One region of the Pseudomonas sp. GCEP-101 genome, then DNA from elsewhere that is predicted to be linked to it. Evidence: predicted binding sites of a transcription regulator. Region 1 holds the regulator's gene; each other region holds the start of a gene.

The links. The regulator sigma-54, encoded in region 1, starts transcription at its own class of promoters, with help from an activator protein. The targets are predictions, from matches to a motif close to ANTGGCATNNANNTTGCTNT.
Region 2: a site for sigma-54 is predicted at 2,075-2,094, ahead of flgB (flagellar basal body rod protein FlgB). Genes of this name have one in related genera too.
Region 3: a site for sigma-54 is predicted at 2,289-2,308, ahead of fliD (flagellar filament capping protein FliD). Genes of this name have one in related genera too.
Region 4: a site for sigma-54 is predicted at 2,314-2,333, ahead of N0B71_RS18650 (CmpA/NrtA family ABC transporter substrate-binding protein). Genes of this name have one in related genera too.

The regions. Positions count from the first base shown of each region.
Region 1 covers NZ_CP104011.1:2,989,693-2,993,528, reverse strand. Annotated here, with positions in the region: gene lptA (lipopolysaccharide transport periplasmic protein LptA) at 1-182, shown strand, start outside; gene lptB (LPS export ABC transporter ATP-binding protein) at 182-907, shown strand; gene N0B71_RS13675 (RNA polymerase factor sigma-54) at 1,160-2,662, shown strand; gene hpf (ribosome hibernation-promoting factor, HPF/YfiA family) at 2,741-3,049, shown strand; gene ptsN (PTS IIA-like nitrogen regulatory protein PtsN) at 3,059-3,526, shown strand; gene rapZ (RNase adapter RapZ) at 3,529-3,836, shown strand, end outside.
Region 2 covers NZ_CP104011.1:2,120,797-2,124,632, forward strand. Annotated here, with positions in the region: gene N0B71_RS09590 (ATP-grasp domain-containing protein) at 116-1,156, shown strand; gene flgA (flagellar basal body P-ring formation chaperone FlgA) at 1,261-1,872, opposite strand; gene flgB (flagellar basal body rod protein FlgB) at 2,135-2,500, shown strand; gene flgC (flagellar basal body rod protein FlgC) at 2,505-2,933, shown strand; gene N0B71_RS09610 (flagellar hook capping FlgD N-terminal domain-containing protein) at 2,933-3,601, shown strand; gene flgE (flagellar hook protein FlgE) at 3,638-3,836, shown strand, end outside.
Region 3 covers NZ_CP104011.1:2,104,094-2,107,929, reverse strand. Annotated here, with positions in the region: gene N0B71_RS09520 (flagellar hook-length control protein FliK) at 1-214, opposite strand, end outside; gene N0B71_RS09515 (hypothetical protein) at 218-535, opposite strand; gene fliS (flagellar export chaperone FliS) at 519-917, opposite strand; gene fliD (flagellar filament capping protein FliD) at 914-2,263, opposite strand; gene flgN (flagellar protein FlgN) at 2,612-3,052, opposite strand; gene flgM (flagellar biosynthesis anti-sigma factor FlgM) at 3,049-3,333, opposite strand; gene N0B71_RS09490 (flagellar FliJ family protein) at 3,511-3,836, opposite strand, start outside.
Region 4 covers NZ_CP104011.1:4,045,928-4,049,763, forward strand. Annotated here, with positions in the region: gene N0B71_RS18640 (polysaccharide lyase family 7 protein) at 1-159, opposite strand, end outside; gene N0B71_RS18645 (ANTAR domain-containing response regulator) at 396-974, opposite strand; gene N0B71_RS18650 (CmpA/NrtA family ABC transporter substrate-binding protein) at 977-2,179, opposite strand; gene acnB (bifunctional aconitate hydratase 2/2-methylisocitrate dehydratase) at 2,593-3,836, opposite strand, start outside.

The DNA of each region.
Region 1 (3,836 bases):
TGCTGATCGACCAGGCCAAGGTGATCCAGGAAGGCAACACCTTCGAAGGCGAGAAGATCGTCTATGACACCCAGCGCCAGATCGTCAACGCAGGCCGCGCCACCGGCTCCCAGGTGACCACGCCGCGTCCGCGTATCGACATGGTCATCCAGCCCAAGAAAAAGCAGGATCAAGCGCAGTAATGGCTACGCTAACCGCCCAGCACCTCGCCAAGAGCTACAAGAGCCGGCAAGTCGTCCGCGATGTCAGCATGAGCATCGATAGCGGGCAGATCGTCGGCCTGCTCGGCCCCAACGGAGCGGGCAAGACCACCTGCTTCTACATGATCGTCGGCCTGGTTCGCGCCGATCAGGGCGTCGTGCGCATCGACGAGCAGGATGTCACCCACCTGCCCATGCACGGCCGCGCACGCGCCGGCATCGGCTACCTGCCGCAGGAAGCCTCGATCTTCCGCAAGCTGTCGGTGGCGGACAACATCGGCGCCATCCTGGAAACCCGCGCCGACCTCGATCGCGCCGGCCGCCAGGAAGCCCTGGAGGGCCTGCTCGAGGAGTTCCACATCCACCACATCCGCGACAACCTCGGCATGAGCCTGTCCGGTGGTGAACGCCGCCGCGTGGAAATCGCCCGCGCCCTGGCCAGCTCGCCGAAGTTCATCCTGCTGGACGAACCCTTCGCTGGCGTCGACCCGATCTCCGTGGGCGACATCAAGCAGATCATCCATCACCTCAAGGCCAAGGGCATCGGTGTGCTGATCACCGACCACAACGTCCGCGAGACCCTGGATATCTGCGAAACGGCGTACATCGTCAACGACGGTCAACTGATCGCCGAAGGCAGCGCCGAAAGCATCCTCGCCAACGACCTGGTGAAGGAAGTCTACCTGGGCCACGAGTTCCGCCTGTAAGGCCCCGCGCCGCGCCCTGCCTGGGCGCGGCAGCCTCTCTCCTGCCCAAGCGTGGCGCGGCTTGCCGGCCGCTGCGCGTCGTATTCGGCTGCCCGCTCTTGCCTGGCGCAACCGGGTTGTAACGAAAGGTCGACAGCCCCTAGGCAAAGCGTCCAAACTCAGGCATATAATTTGCTTCCTCGCGGCGCTCCGGCGTCCGTAGTCGTGGATATGGCGCGCCGTGCGCCAGCGAACAAGGTGCCTAGTTCCAGCATGAAACCATCGCTAGTCCTCAAGATGGGCCAGCAGCTGACGATGACCCCGCAGCTGCAACAGGCCATCCGACTGCTCCAGCTCTCCACGCTGGACCTCCAACAGGAAATCCAGGAAGCCCTGGAGTCCAACCCGATGCTGGAGCGCCAGGAAGAAGGCGAGGATTTCGATAACAGCGACCCCATGGCGGACGGCGCAGAGTCCGGCGCCAACGGTACCAGCAGCAGTTCCCAGGACAACTTCCAGGAAAGCACTACGCCCACCGCCGACAGCCTCGACGAGGACCAGTGGGCCGAGCGCATCCCCAACGAGTTGCCGGTCGACACCGCCTGGGAAGACATCTACCAGACCAGTGCCAGCAGCCTGCCCAGCAACGATGACGACGAGTGGGACTTCACCTCCCGCACCTCCGCCGGCGAAAGCCTGCAGAGCCACCTGCTGTGGCAGCTCAACCTCCTGCCGATGTCCGATACCGACCGCCTGATCGCCCTGAGCATCATCGACGGCATCACGGACGACGGTTACCTCGAAGAATCCCTCGACGACATCCTCGCCTCCATCGATCCCGAATTGGGCGTAGAGATGGATGAAGTGGAAGTCGTGCTGCGCCGCGTGCAACAGCTCGAACCCGCCGGCGTCGGCGCGCGCAACCTGCGCGAATGCCTGCTGCTGCAGCTGCGCCAGATGCCGCCCAAGACCTACCTGCTGGCCGAGGCCATCCGCCTGGTCAGCGACCACCTCGACCTGCTCGGCAGCCGCGACTACAGCCAACTGATGCGACGCATGAAGCTCAAGGAAGACGAGCTGCGCGAAACCATCGAGCTGATCCAGTCGCTGCACCCGCGCCCCGGCTCGCAGATCGAATCCGGCGAAGCCGAATACGTGGTCCCGGACGTCATCGTCCGCAAGCACAACGACCGCTGGCTGGTGGAGCTGAACCAGGAAGCGGTGCCGCGCCTGCGCGTCAACTCGCAATACGCGGGCCTGGTACGCCGCGCCGACTCCAGCGCCGACAACACTTTCATGCGCAACCAGCTACAGGAAGCGCGCTGGTTCATCAAGAGCCTGCAAAGCCGCAACGAGACGCTGATGAAGGTGGCGACGCAGATCGTCGAGCACCAGCGCGGCTTCCTCGAATACGGCGAGGAGGCGATGAAACCGCTGGTCCTGCATGACATCGCCGAAGCGGTGGGCATGCACGAATCGACCATCTCCCGCGTCACCACGCAGAAGTTCATGCACACGCCGCGGGGCATCTTCGAGCTGAAGTACTTCTTCTCCAGCCACGTCAGCACCTCCGAAGGCGGCGAGTGCTCCTCCACGGCGATCCGCGCGATCATCAAGAAACTGGTCGCGGCGGAAAGTCCGAAAAAGCCATTGAGTGACAGCAAGATCGCTGGTTTACTGGAGGCACAGGGCATTCAAGTGGCACGTCGTACCGTCGCCAAGTACCGGGAGTCCCTAGGAATCTCTCCCTCGAGCGAGCGCAAGCGACTGGTGTGACGTTGATCCACGCCAAAGTGTTCCGGCGGCAGGCCCCCTAACCTGCCACTTACACACGGGCAACAAGGAGAAAGCGGTATGCAAGTCAACATCAGTGGACATCAACTGGATGTGACCGACGCCCTGCGCGACTATGTCGGCGAGAAACTTGGCCGGCTGGAGCGCCACTTCGACAAGATCACCAATGTTCAGGTCATCATGGAGGTCGAGAAACTGAAGCAGAAAATTGAAGCCACCCTCCACATCGCCGGAGGCGAAGTGGTGGCCTGCGCCGAACATGAAGACATGTACGCGGCCATCGACCTGCTCACCGACAAGCTCGACCGCCAACTGATCAAGCACAAGGAAAAATACCTCGAACGCCAGCAAGGTGTGGGCGTTCGTTAACCCCTCTCTATGATCCGACTTGAGCAAATCCTGACCCCCGGCCGTTCCCTCGTGAACGTGCCGGGCGGCAGCAAGAAACGTGTCCTCGAACAAATCGCCAACCTGGTGGCGCGCGAGCTGCCGGGCTTCGATTCCCAAGACATCTTCGACAGCCTGGTGGCCCGGGAACGCCTGGGCTCCACCGGCTTCGGCAATGGCATCGCCATTCCCCACTGCCGTCTCCCCGGCTGCCAGTCGCCCATCAGCGCCATCCTCCACCTTGACCACCCGGTAGACTTCGACGCCCTCGACGGCGCGCCGGTGGACCTGGTGTTCGTGCTGCTGGTACCCGAAGCGGCCACCGAGGAGCACCTGGAACTACTGCGGCAGATCGCCTCCATGCTCGACCGCTCCGACGTCCGCGACCGCCTGCGTCACGCCGCCAACGGCGAGGACCTGTACCGGATCGTCGTGGACTTCCAGAACAACGGGCACTGATCATGCGCCTGATCATCGTCAGTGGAAGATCCGGCTCGGGCAAGAGCACCGCGCTCAATGTGCTCGAGGACAACGGCTTCTACTGCATCGACAACCTGCCGGCCAGCCTCCTTCCGGACCTGGCCCAGCGCGCGCTGCTGCACACCGAGCTGCTGCATCCCCAGGTCGCCGTCTCCATCGACGCGCGCAACCTGCCGAGCCAGTTGCAGCGCTTCCCGGAGCTGCTGCAGGAAGCCCGCGACAAGCACATCCAGTGCGACGTGCTGTACCTCGATGCCGATGACGAAACCCTGCTCAAACGCTTTTCCGA
Region 2 (3,836 bases), 870 kb from region 1:
CCCGAGCGCCGACCCGCTGCGCCACTCCTGCAGGGCGGCGGGTGCTCGGGGCAGTCGAACCCGTGCGGAGCCATGAAGCGATGAACACCGTGCAACTCACCGGCGGGGCGGCGTCTTGAACAGTCCCGCCGCCGATTTCCCCTTCACCTGCCTGGTCACGGCCATCGGCTCCTACTCCGCCGAGGCAGTGATCGCCTCGCTGCGGGAGCACTGGGGCGCGCGAGTGGTGGGCAGCAATACCCAGCCGCGTGACTGGTGCGCCACTTCCGCGCTGCTGGATGCCTTTCATCAGGTTCCGCCGGCGCGCAATGTCACCGAGTACGTCGAGCGGGTTCTGGATATCTGCGATGCCGAGCAGGTCACCCACGTGCTGCCGCTGATCGACCCCGAGGTGGACGCCTTCGCGCTGCACCACCAGGCGTTCGCCGAACGCGGCATCACCCTGTGCATGCAGCCGCTGGAGACCATCCGCGTCGCCCGTGACAAATGGCTGGTGCACCAGGCCTTCCAGGGCGATCCGCTGATTCGCACCATCCCCACCTGGCGTCTGGAAGACAGTCCGGAGCTTTCGCTGCCGCTGATCGCCAAGCCGCGCGACGGGCGCAATTGCGAAGGGCTGATGCAGGTTCGCGACGAGGACTTCCTGCACTATGTGCGCCAGCGGTTCAGCGGCCGCGACTACATCGTGCAGCCGCTGCTGCCCGGGGACGTCTGCGTGGTGGACGTGGTGCGCCAGCAGAGTACCGGCGCCTGGGCGGCCATGGCCCGCCAGGAGCTGGTGCGCACCCCCACGGGCGCGGGCCTCACCGTGCAGATGCTGGCCGACCCGCAGCTGGTGGAGATGGCCGGGCAGGTCGCTCGCGTGCTCGGGGTGAACGGCTGCATCAACATGGAGTTCCTGGTGCAGGACGGCGAGGCGCTGCTGATGGACGTGAACCCGCGCTTCTCCGGTGGCATCGCCTTCAGTCACCTGTCCGGCTACGACATGGTGGCCAACCACCTGCGCTGCTTCCGCGAGGCGCCGCTGGACGCACCGCTGCTGCCGGTGCCGAGCATCCATGCGCGGCGGCTGGTGGAGGTGACGACTCACAGCGGACTGCCGGTGAGCGTAGGAGCGGACTCTGTCCGCGATGTCCTGACGCCGCTGCAGCGCTGAGCGAGGAGCTCCTTGCGGGAGTGGGCAATCGCCCTCTGTTGGCTCGAAGCCCGCCGCGTGGGCGATCGCGGACGGAGTCCGCTCCTACAGGGCGCGTGGGGGCATCAGAAGAGGCTGCTGACCTCGCCTGATGCCATCACCTTCGCCTCGATGACCTTCTGGCTGCGCAGGTTCTTCACGCGGATCACCTCGTCCTGCTTGCCGTTGGCGAGTGCCTCGCCGACCGCGCTGGCCTGGATGCCGTCCTGGCTGGCGACGATCTTCACCTGCTGGCCGCGGCGCACCAGCAGCGCGCCATCCAGCAGCGCCGGCGTCAGTGGCTGCTCGGCGCGGATACGGCGGCGGGCGGTCTTGCCGGCTACCTCGGCGATGTCGGTGAAATAACCCCGCGCGCTCTTGCCCAGTTCCACCGGCGCAAGCTTGAGTTGCGCCGCCTCCAGCGTCTGGCCGCGCTCGATCTCGCCGCTGGCCACCACCGTCGGCAGGTACAGCGTGGGTTGGCTGATGAAGGTCACCGGCCAGCCGGGTTGCCCCGCGCAGCTGGCTTCGAAGCGGCGCCGCGCGGTGGGCGCCGAAGGCGCTTCGAGCAGGCGCAATTGCGGCTCGCCGGCGCAGGGGGCGAGCTTGGCGAGGCTGTTGGGCAGGTTGTTGTTCAGCGTGAAGGTCATGCCGTTCCAGCCGGCCTTCCGGGCGCTGATCTTCAGCTCGGCGGCCACCTGTCGCTGCGCCGCGGCATCCAGTTGCGTGCGCGCATCATCGGCCTGGACGAGCGTTGCCGGCAGCAGGAGGAAGCAGGCGGAAAGGGCCTTTCCGCATTCCCTCGCACGGCGCGTCGAAAGCGGAAAAGCCGCGTTGCCCGCGCCTCTGGATAGAGCGAGTAAAGCCTTGTAAATCAACGACATGAAGCGGCCTTCAAGGGTCGGCATGGTTCGTGCTCTATCGCCTCGCACGCCGAACGACGAGAGTGGGTGGGGACGAATGAGTATACGGTTTGACGAAACCCTGGGTATCCACGAGAGAGCCCTTTCGCTGCACATGCAGCGCAGCGAAATCCTGGCCTCCAACCTGGCCAACGAAGATACGCCCGGCTTCAAGGCGCGGGATATCGATTTCGCCGCCGAAATGCAGCGCCAGGACAGCGTCAGCGTGTTGCTGGCCAGCACCGGCGCGGCGCGCCCGGATCTGAAATACCGCATCCCCAACCAGCCCTCCCAGGACGGCAACAGCGTGGAGCTGTCCACCGAGCAGGCGGAGTTCTCGCGCAATGCGATGGATTTCCAGACCAGCCTGACCTTCCTGACCATGAAATTCCGCGGCCTCAAGCAGGCCATCGAGGGACGCTGACGCCATGGCATTCGACTCCATCTACCGCATCGCCGGCTCGTCGATGAACGCGCAGACCGTGCGCCTGAACACCGTGGCGAGCAACCTGGCCAACGCCGATTCCGCCGCCAACAGCCCGGACGCCGTGTACCAGGCGCGCAAGCCGATGTTCGCCGCGGTCTACGAGAACGACCAGCTCACCCGTGGCACCGGCATGGGCGGCGCCCACGTGCAGGTGCTCGACGTGGTGACCTCCGGCCGCGCCCCGCAGCGCCGCTACGAGCCGGGCAGCCCGCTGGCCGACGCCACCGGCTACGTCTACTACCCCGACGTCAACGAGATCGAAGAGATGACCGACATGATGTCCGCCACCCGCAGCTTCGAGACCGGCGTGGAGGTGCTCAACCGCGTGAAGAGCATGCAGTCCAGCCTGCTGAAACTGGGAGACGCCTGATGAGCACGGTCAACAACGACACCCGCAGCTCCGCCAGCGGCACCGCGTCGGACACGCCCAGCCAGGCGGTGAACCTCGGCGAGCTGACCGACATGGAGAACAGCTTCATCACCCTGCTGGTCGCCCAGGTGCAATACCAGGACCCGACCAAGCCGGTGGACAGCACCGAGTTCATCAACCAGTACTCGGCCATGGCGCAGGTCAAAAGCATGCAGAACATGACCACCCTGCAGCAGAACAACCTGGTGCTGATGGACAACCTGCAGACCCTCACTGCCGCAGGCCTGGTCGGCCAGGAAGTGAAGGTCAGCGCCGACAGCCTGCAGCTGGGCGGCGACAAGGTCAGCGGGCAGGTCATCCTGGAACACGCCTCGGCCACCACCGTGCTGCAGCTCACCGATGCCAACGGCGTGCGCACCGACATCACCCTCGGCCCGCAGGAAGCCGGTTCCGTGCCCTTCACCGTCGACCCCCAGGCGCTGGGCCTGAAGCCCGGCCACTACAGCCTGGCGGTGAAGACCGAGAGCGGCGAGACACCGGGCATCGAGGTCTCCGGCCTGGTGCACAACGTCCGCGTCAGCGCCGATGGCCCGGTGCTGGAGGTCGAGGGCGCCGGTTCCGTGCCTTTCTACAAGATCGTCGAATTCAGCCAGGGCCAGGCCGCCTGAGCGCCTGTTGCCCCCTTCCTAGGATGAGCTAACGCCATGAGCTTCAACATCGCCCTGACCGGCCTGAACGCCGTCACCCAGCAGCTGGACACCATCAGCAACAACATCGCCAACTCCGGCACCGTGGGCTTCAAGTCCTCGCGCACCGAGTTCGGCAGCGTCTACGCCGACAGCAAGGGCATGGGCGTGGAAGTCACCGGCACCACCCAGAGCATCAGCCAGGGCGGCTCGCTGG
Region 3 (3,836 bases), 890 kb from region 1:
GCGGCTCCTCGGCCCGGGCGGTATCGAACTGGGCAAGGAAGGATGGCACGCTGAGGGTTCGCTCGACGACGTTCGACGGCGCCGGTTGCGGCGCGCGCAGGCTCGTCACGGCGGCAGCGCCGGCATCGTCGCGGCGCGCCTCCTGCGGGCGCGCCTCGGCCAGCGGCGCGTCGCGCCCGGAGGCAGGCAGGGGTTGGGTCGGCAGTTGGATCACGGTCTATCGACCCTCCTGGTACGTATCCACCTGCATGTACGCCGAGCGGCCCTCGGCATACTCCAGGTGCGAGAGCAGGAGGCGGCGCAAGCGCTCGCACTCCTCGGCGCAGGCTTGCGAGGCCTGCTCGTGCAGGCGCTTGAGGTGCTTCTTGGCCAGCAGGACATCGGCCGCCAGGCTCGCCTGCGACGACATCGCCACCAGTTGCGCGCGAATCGCCAGGTCAACCTGCCCCATGGCTTTCCAGTCCTTGCGCTGCAGCGCCGCGCCGAGCTGTTCGTACAGCTCGAGCAGGCGCTGGCGATCATCCACGTGCGGCACTCACGCCCTCCCAGCCTTCACGCAGAATGCCCAGCAGGCGCACGACTTCATCGATGCCGGCGACCTCCAGCGACACGCTGACGTCGGAGAGCCGGTAGATGCAGTAGTCGTACAGCCGCGCCAGGCCCTGCACGGTCTCGCCGCCGTTCTCGTAGTCGAGCGCGCCGTTGAGGCCGTTGAGGATGTTCAGGCACTTCTCCAGGGAGCGGCCCTTCTGCTGGTAGCGCTTGTGCTCGATGTGCCCGCGGGCGCGGGCCAGTTCGTCGAGCAGGCCGTCGAACAGCACCAGCACCAGTTCGTAGGGCGAGGACGAGGCGGCCTTGGATTCCAGGTCGATCATCCGGTAGCTGTCGTAGCTTTCGTTCATGCCGTAGGCGCTCATCCGAACATCCCGCTGGTCTGGTCCATCGACTGCATGGTCTGCATCATCGAGGTGTATTGCTTGAGGTAGCGCGCGTAGTAGGTGTCGTACTGCTTCTGCAGGTTGTCGTAGTCGTCGTTGACGCGGCTGAGGCTGTTGTTCAGGGCGTCCTTGCGGTTCTTCATGACGCCATTGACGCTGTTGGTGTACACGGCGACGCCCTTGTCGAGGCTGTCGAGCAGGTTGCCCTTGCCCATGAACAGCTTGTCCAGAGCCTCGGGGTCGCTGGCGATGGCCTTCTCGAAACGGGTCGCATCGAGGGTCAGCTTGCCGCTGCGGTCGGCGCTGATGCCCAGGGTGATCAGGTTGGCGCCGCCGAAGCTGGTGCGGACCATCTGGTTCAGCGCGTTCTCGATGGCGCGCACGCTGGAATCGCCCGCCAGGGCGCCGCGGGCGTTGCCGTTCTGGTCGCCGGCGGCGGTGAGGCTGTCGATGGTGCCGGCCAGGGCGTTGAAGGCGTCGATGAAGGTCTGCACCTTCTTCTTGGTCTCGCTCTGGTCCTGCGCGACGGTCAGACGGATCGCCTGTTCGCCGGACTTCTGCGCCTGGGTGAAGGTGGCGCTGACGCCGTCGATGATGTTGTCGAAGGTGTTGCTGGCGTTGGTCAGCAGCATGCCGTTCTCGCCCCCCAGGCGAACGCGGGCGTCCTGCGCCTTGGACAGCTCCTGGGGGTTGCCGATGGCGTTCTCGAAGGCGCCATTGGCGCTGTCGGTGCCGCTCAGCGACAGGCTGATGGCGTTCTGCGCGCCGGACTTCTCGGCGCCCAGCACCAGCGAGACCTGGCCGTTGCTGCGCACCAGGGTGGCCTTCACGCCGGTGTTGTCGGTGGCCTTGTTGATGGCCGCGGCCAGCTCGTCCAGCGAGTTGGCGCCGTCGCCGTCGGTGTCGATCTTGCTCAGGTCAATGTCGAAGGATTTGCCGTTCTGGGTCAGGGTCAGGGTGCCCTGGGTGTCGATATCGCTGGTCTGCAGGCCGGAGAACGACAGCTGGTGGCTGGTGGCGAGCTGCTCGACGAAGAAGTCGTAGCTGCCGGGCACGGCGTTCTTGTCCACCTTGGCGGTCAGGTAGCCGTCCTTGCTGGTGGTGGCGCTGTTGACCAGCATGCTGCTGTTGCTGCCGGTCACGCCCTGCAGGCTCTTTACCGCCGAGGAGAAGGTCTTGAGCGCCGACTCGAGCGAGGTCACCGCGGTCAGCTGGGACTGGTACGACGTCTTGTTGCGGTCGGCCTTGTTCAGGCCGTTCTGCACTTCGTACGTGGCCAGCTGCTGGGCCATGCTTTTGACGTAATCGGAATCTATGGTCGCCATCTGAATCCACCTCTTTCATCCGGGCAGAGCAATTACGGTGCCAATGCCGGAGGGCCCGTCACTCGGGGCTTTGCGGGTTGACCAGGGAGAAGTCCAACTTCCGCCCGGCGTGGTTTGGCGCGCAGCGGGAAGCGGTATTTCCGCCTGCCGCCCACGCGCGCCCTGATGCAGGGAAAGGGCGACCGTGGGACGGGATTCGTTAAGGGGATCTGGCGGGGTGTTTTTGCGGGTGACGGGAGAGTGGGTTGCCGTGCGGTTCGCGAGCAAGCTCGCTCCTACAAGTAATGCCGGCGCGCTCTTCGTAGGAGCGAGCTTGCTCGCGAACGATGTCCGGCCCAACGGCGCCCGTCAGTACAGCTGGCGCGAATACACCGGCTGCTGGCGCGGATCGCCCATGAGCTGGCTGAGGATGTCGTGGTGCATCGCCAGCAGCTTGCCGTTGCGCTCGTTGAGGCGCTTGCACTGGGCGGTGAGCTGGCCCAGTTGCTGCCACTCCTGCTGCAGTTCCTCGCGGCGCGGCGGCGTGTAGTTGGACAGCAGCGTGCGCATGCCGTCGGCGTCCATCGGCAGGTGGAAGGCGCGCAGCACACGGCTGCGGCGCTGGGCGCGGCCGGCGATGGCATCGAGCAGCGCCTGGATGTGCGGGTTCAGCGCCTCGATCTGCGCACTATCGCGCGCCAGCAGGTGGCGATACAGCTCCTGCAGGCGCTCGCGCAGCGCCAGGCAATCGCGGCCATCCTGCTGGATGTCCTGCTCGATCACCTGCAGCAGCCGCGCGCGCTGGGTCATGCGTCGCTGCCGCGGTGGTAGGAGAGGATGCTGGTGGCGAGCACGCTGGTGTCGTTCTGCAACTCGCCATTCATCAGCGCGCGGCGAATTTCCGCGACGCGGCTCTGGTCCACGTCGGGCATGGCGCGCAGGGTTTCCTGCATCTCGTCCAGGCGCAGCGAATCGTTGACCGGCGCGCTGGCGCTGGCCTCTGCCGCCGGGGCGGCGCGCTCGCTGCGCGCGGGCTTGGCGGACTCGCTGGTGGCCAGCGCGACGCTGGTCAGTTGCCGGGTGATTTCCATGGTGGGTATCCGAAATTCTTGGGCTTTGACTCAGAGGGCGACCGCCTCGCCGGAAAACTTAAATGCCAATGTCGCGCAAGAGCCGGCGGATAACCGCACGCGGTTATTCGCCCTGCGGAACACCTGCGTAGGGCGCATGACGCGGAACGCGTTATCCGCCACTTCCGCCGCCCACACTCAAGCCCGCGCCCGCCACCACGATTGCGCGGCGAGGCCATCCTGGATTTTCTGTTCCTGCTGGGCCAGCTGCAACTGCCATTGGCCGACCTTGGCCTCGATCACCTGGGCCAGCACCTTCTCGCTGCGCATGGCCGCCATCAGCTCGCCCTGGATGCGCGCCAGGGTCTGCTCGGCGACCTCCAGCTCGCGGCGCTGCAACTGCAGCATCTTGTGCAGGGTGGCCTTGTACTGTTGCTGGTTGTGCCGCTGCAGCGGCGTGCTGGTGGCCACGCTGAAACCGCACAGGCGGTCCAGCCCGGTGATGTTGTTGCGGTAGCGCTGGC
Region 4 (3,836 bases), 1.1 Mb from region 1:
GGAGGTATGCGAACCGGTGACGGGGACCCAGAACACCACCTGGCTGCCGCTGGGCTGGAAATAGTGGCTCTGGTAGCCCCGGGCGATCTGCTCGGTGGTGACTTCGGTGGGGCGGGGGTCGGTGGGAACGCTGAGGTTCCAGGTGGTGAGGTCGATCATGGGCTTGCCCTTGCTGGGCCGCGAAGGCGGCGAGGTCGGGTGGCGCCGAGGTGCCTAGCCGGCGGCGGCCACTGCGATGCGTCATCGAAGCCAGTCGATGGCGCTACGGGGCCCGGCCAGACGGCCGGGCGGCCGCAGCATAGGGCCTTGCCAGCGAAGCGGGGGCCACCTGTACGACTGGCGAAATGATCGCGCCTTGCCGTCGCTGGCAGATGGCCGGCCCTGCAGGCGCCGGGTCAGTGACCGAGCATTTCGTGCATGGCGATGATCTGCTCGGCCACCTGCACCAGCTTCTGCTGGCGGCCCATGGCCTGGCGGCGCATCAGGGTGTAGGCCTCTTCCTCGGCGCAGCCCTTCATCTTCATCAGCAGACCCTTGGCCAATTCGATGCGCTTGCGCTCCGCCAGTTGCTGCTCGCGGGCCTGCAATTGGGCACGCAAGGCCTGGTCGCTCTCGAAGCGGGCCATGGCGACGTCGAGTATCGGTTGCAGGCGTTCGGCCTGGATGCCCTCGACGATGTAGGCGCTGACGCCGGAGCGGATAGCCTGGCGCATCACCTGCGGGTCGTGCTCGTCGGTGAACATGACGATGGGGCGAGGCTGGTCGCGGCTGACCAGTACCACCTGTTCCATCACGTCGCGGCCGGGGGATTCGGTGTCGATGAGGATCACATCCGGGTGCAGGGCCTGGACCCGTTGCGCCAGATCGACCGAGAGGCCGGATTCGTCGATCACCTCGAAGCCGCATTCCACCAGGGCGGCCTTGAGGCGCCCGACCTTTTTCGCGGTGTCGTTGATCAGCAGGACGCGCAGCATGTTCAATCTCGCTCCGCCAGGGCATGCAGCGCGAAGCTGCGGGCATAGCCTGCCGGGTCGCTGCCATCCCAGCGGCGGCCGTCGATCAGGGTCGAAGCGCGCATCTCGGTAGTCGGCACGCTGACGTCCACGGCGCTGGCGGCTTCGCGATACAGGTCGAGTTGCTGGACCTGGCGGGCGATGGCGAGGTAGTCGACGTCCTCGCGCAGCAGACCCCAGCGGCGGAACTGGGTCATGAACCACAGCCCGTCGGAGAGCCAGGGGTGGTTGGCCTGGCCGTCGTTGAAGAAGCGCAACGGGTGGGCGTCCTGCCAGGCATTGCCCAGGCCGTCCTGGTAACGGCCGAGCAGGCGCGGCTCGATGCTGGCGAGCGGGGCGTCGACATAGTCTTCGCTGCTGATCAGTTGGGCAGCGCTGCGTCGGTTGTCGTCGCTGGCCTCGATGAAGCGGCTGGCGTCAAGGAGGCTCATTACCAGGGCGCGGGCGGTGTTGGGGTACTGCTCGACGAAGGCGCGGGTGGTGCCCAGGACTTTTTCCGGGTGGTCCGGCCAGATCTGCTGGCTGGTGGCGAGGGTGAAGCCCATGCCTTCATCCACGGCCAGCGCGCCCCAGGGACCGCCCGCGCAGAAGCCGTCGATGCGCCCGGCCTTCAGGTGCGCGACCATCTGCGCCGGTGGCACCACCAGGCTACGCACGTCCTGCAGCGGGTGAATGCCGTGGCTGGCCAGCCAGTAGTACAGCCACATGGCATGGGTGCCGGTGGGGAAGGTGTGAGCGAGGGTCAGCGGTGCACCGTGCTGGCGCACGTGGCGTTGCAATGCCCCGGCAGTGGTCACGCCGTCGCGCATCAGCGGGGCCGAGAGGTTGATCGACTGGCCGTTCTGGCACAGGCCCATGAGCACGGCCATGTCGGTCGCCGGGGCGCCGCCCAGGCCCAGCTGCATGCCATAGATGAGCCCGTAGAGGCCTTGTGCGGCGTCCAGTTCGCCACTGAGCAGGCGGTCCCGCAGCCCGGCCCAGGAACTCTGCCGCTGCAGGTTGAGGGTCAGCCCGTAAGGCTGGCCAAAGCCTTGGGTGGCAGCCACCACCAGCGATGCCGAATCGGTGAGGGCCATGAAGCCCAGGTTGAGCGCGGTCTTCTCCGGCGCATCGGAGCCAGCCACCCAGGCCAGGTTGTCCGAACGACCGTTGCTGTTGTCGATCATGTCCACCTCTGAACGCACTCCCAACGCACCTTCAATGCAAAAAAAAATGGCGCCGCACCACCTGCCGCTGAAGGGAGGTAGTCGCGACGCCGTTGTCGGGGGCGATCCGCCGTTGGATCGCAGGTATCAGAAGCGCAGCAAGGGCTGTGCCAGCAGGAGCGCGGAAAAAAGAAGCCCCGCCATGGAGGGCGGGGCGCAGAGGAAGGGAGCGCACCTCTGGAGGGTTCCACAAGGGCACCTGAGCACGGATATCGGCAGGAGCCTGTCGTCCACCTTAGACCTCGAGGGCCGGGACGCAACCGGTCAATAAGTATTAGGCCCATCGTGAGGGGCGGGCGCAGGCGCTCTAGGTCGGGCCCTGGAAAAGAAAAAGCCCCGCACTCAGGCGGGGCTTTTCATCACGCGGGGATCACTCAGACCTGGACGGCCGGGATCTTCGCGTTGGCTGCCGCTTCACGGAACTCGGCGATCTGGTCGAAGCTCAGGTAGCGGTAGATATCGGCAGACATGCTGTCGATGTCCTTCGCGTAGGCCATGTACTCCTCGACGGTCGGCAGCTTGCCGATGATCGAAGCGACAGCGGCCAGCTCGGCGGATGCCAGGAACACGTCGGTGGCGTCGCCCAGACGGTTCGGGAAGTTACGGGTCGAGGTGGAGACCACGGTGGAACCGGTCTGCACGCGAGCCTGGTTGCCCATGCACAGCGAGCAGCCCGGCATTTCCATGCGCGCGCCAGCCTTGCCGTAGATGCCGTAGTAGCCTTCTTCAGTCAGCTGGTGGGCGTCCATCTTGGTCGGCGGAGCCAGCCACAGACGGGTCGGAATGCCACCCTTGACCTTGTCCAGCAGTTTGCCGGCAGCGCGGAAGTGACCGATGTTGGTCATGCAGGAACCGATGAAGACTTCATCGATCTTGCGGCCTTCGACGCTGGACAGCAGACGAGCGTCGTCCGGGTCGTTCGGAGCGCAGAGTACCGGCTCCTTGACGTCGGCCAGGTCGATCTCGATGACCGCGGCGTACTCGGCGTCCTTGTCGGCTTCCAGCAGTTGCGGGTTGGCCAGCCAGGCTTCCATCGCTTGCGCGCGGCGCTCCAGGGTGCGGGCGTCGCCGTAGCCTTCGCCGATCATCCAGCGCAGCAGGGTGATGTTGGACTTCAGGTACTCGGCGATGGCCTCTTCCGGCAGCTTGATGGTGCAGCCGGCAGCCGAACGCTCGGCGGAGGCGTCGGACAGCTCGAAGGCTTGCTCGACGGTCAGGTCGTTCAGACCTTCGATCTCGAGGATGCGGCCGGAGAAGATGTTCTTCTTGCCTTTCTTCTCGACGGTCAGCAGGCCAGCCTGGATGGCGTAGTAGGGGATCGCATGGACCAGGTCACGCAGGGTGATGCCCGGCTGCAGCTTGCCCTTGAAGCGCACCAGAACCGATTCGGGCATGTCCAGCGGCATCACGCCGGTGGCAGCGGCGAAGGCCACCAGGCCGGAACCGGCCGGGAAGCTGATGCCGATCGGGAAGCGGGTGTGCGAGTCGCCGCCGGTGCCGACGGTGTCAGGCAGTAGCATGCGGTTCAGCCAGCTGTGGATGATGCCGTCGCCCGGACGCAGGGAGACACCGCCGCGGGTCATGATGAAGTCCGGCAGGGTGTGGTGGGTCTTGACGT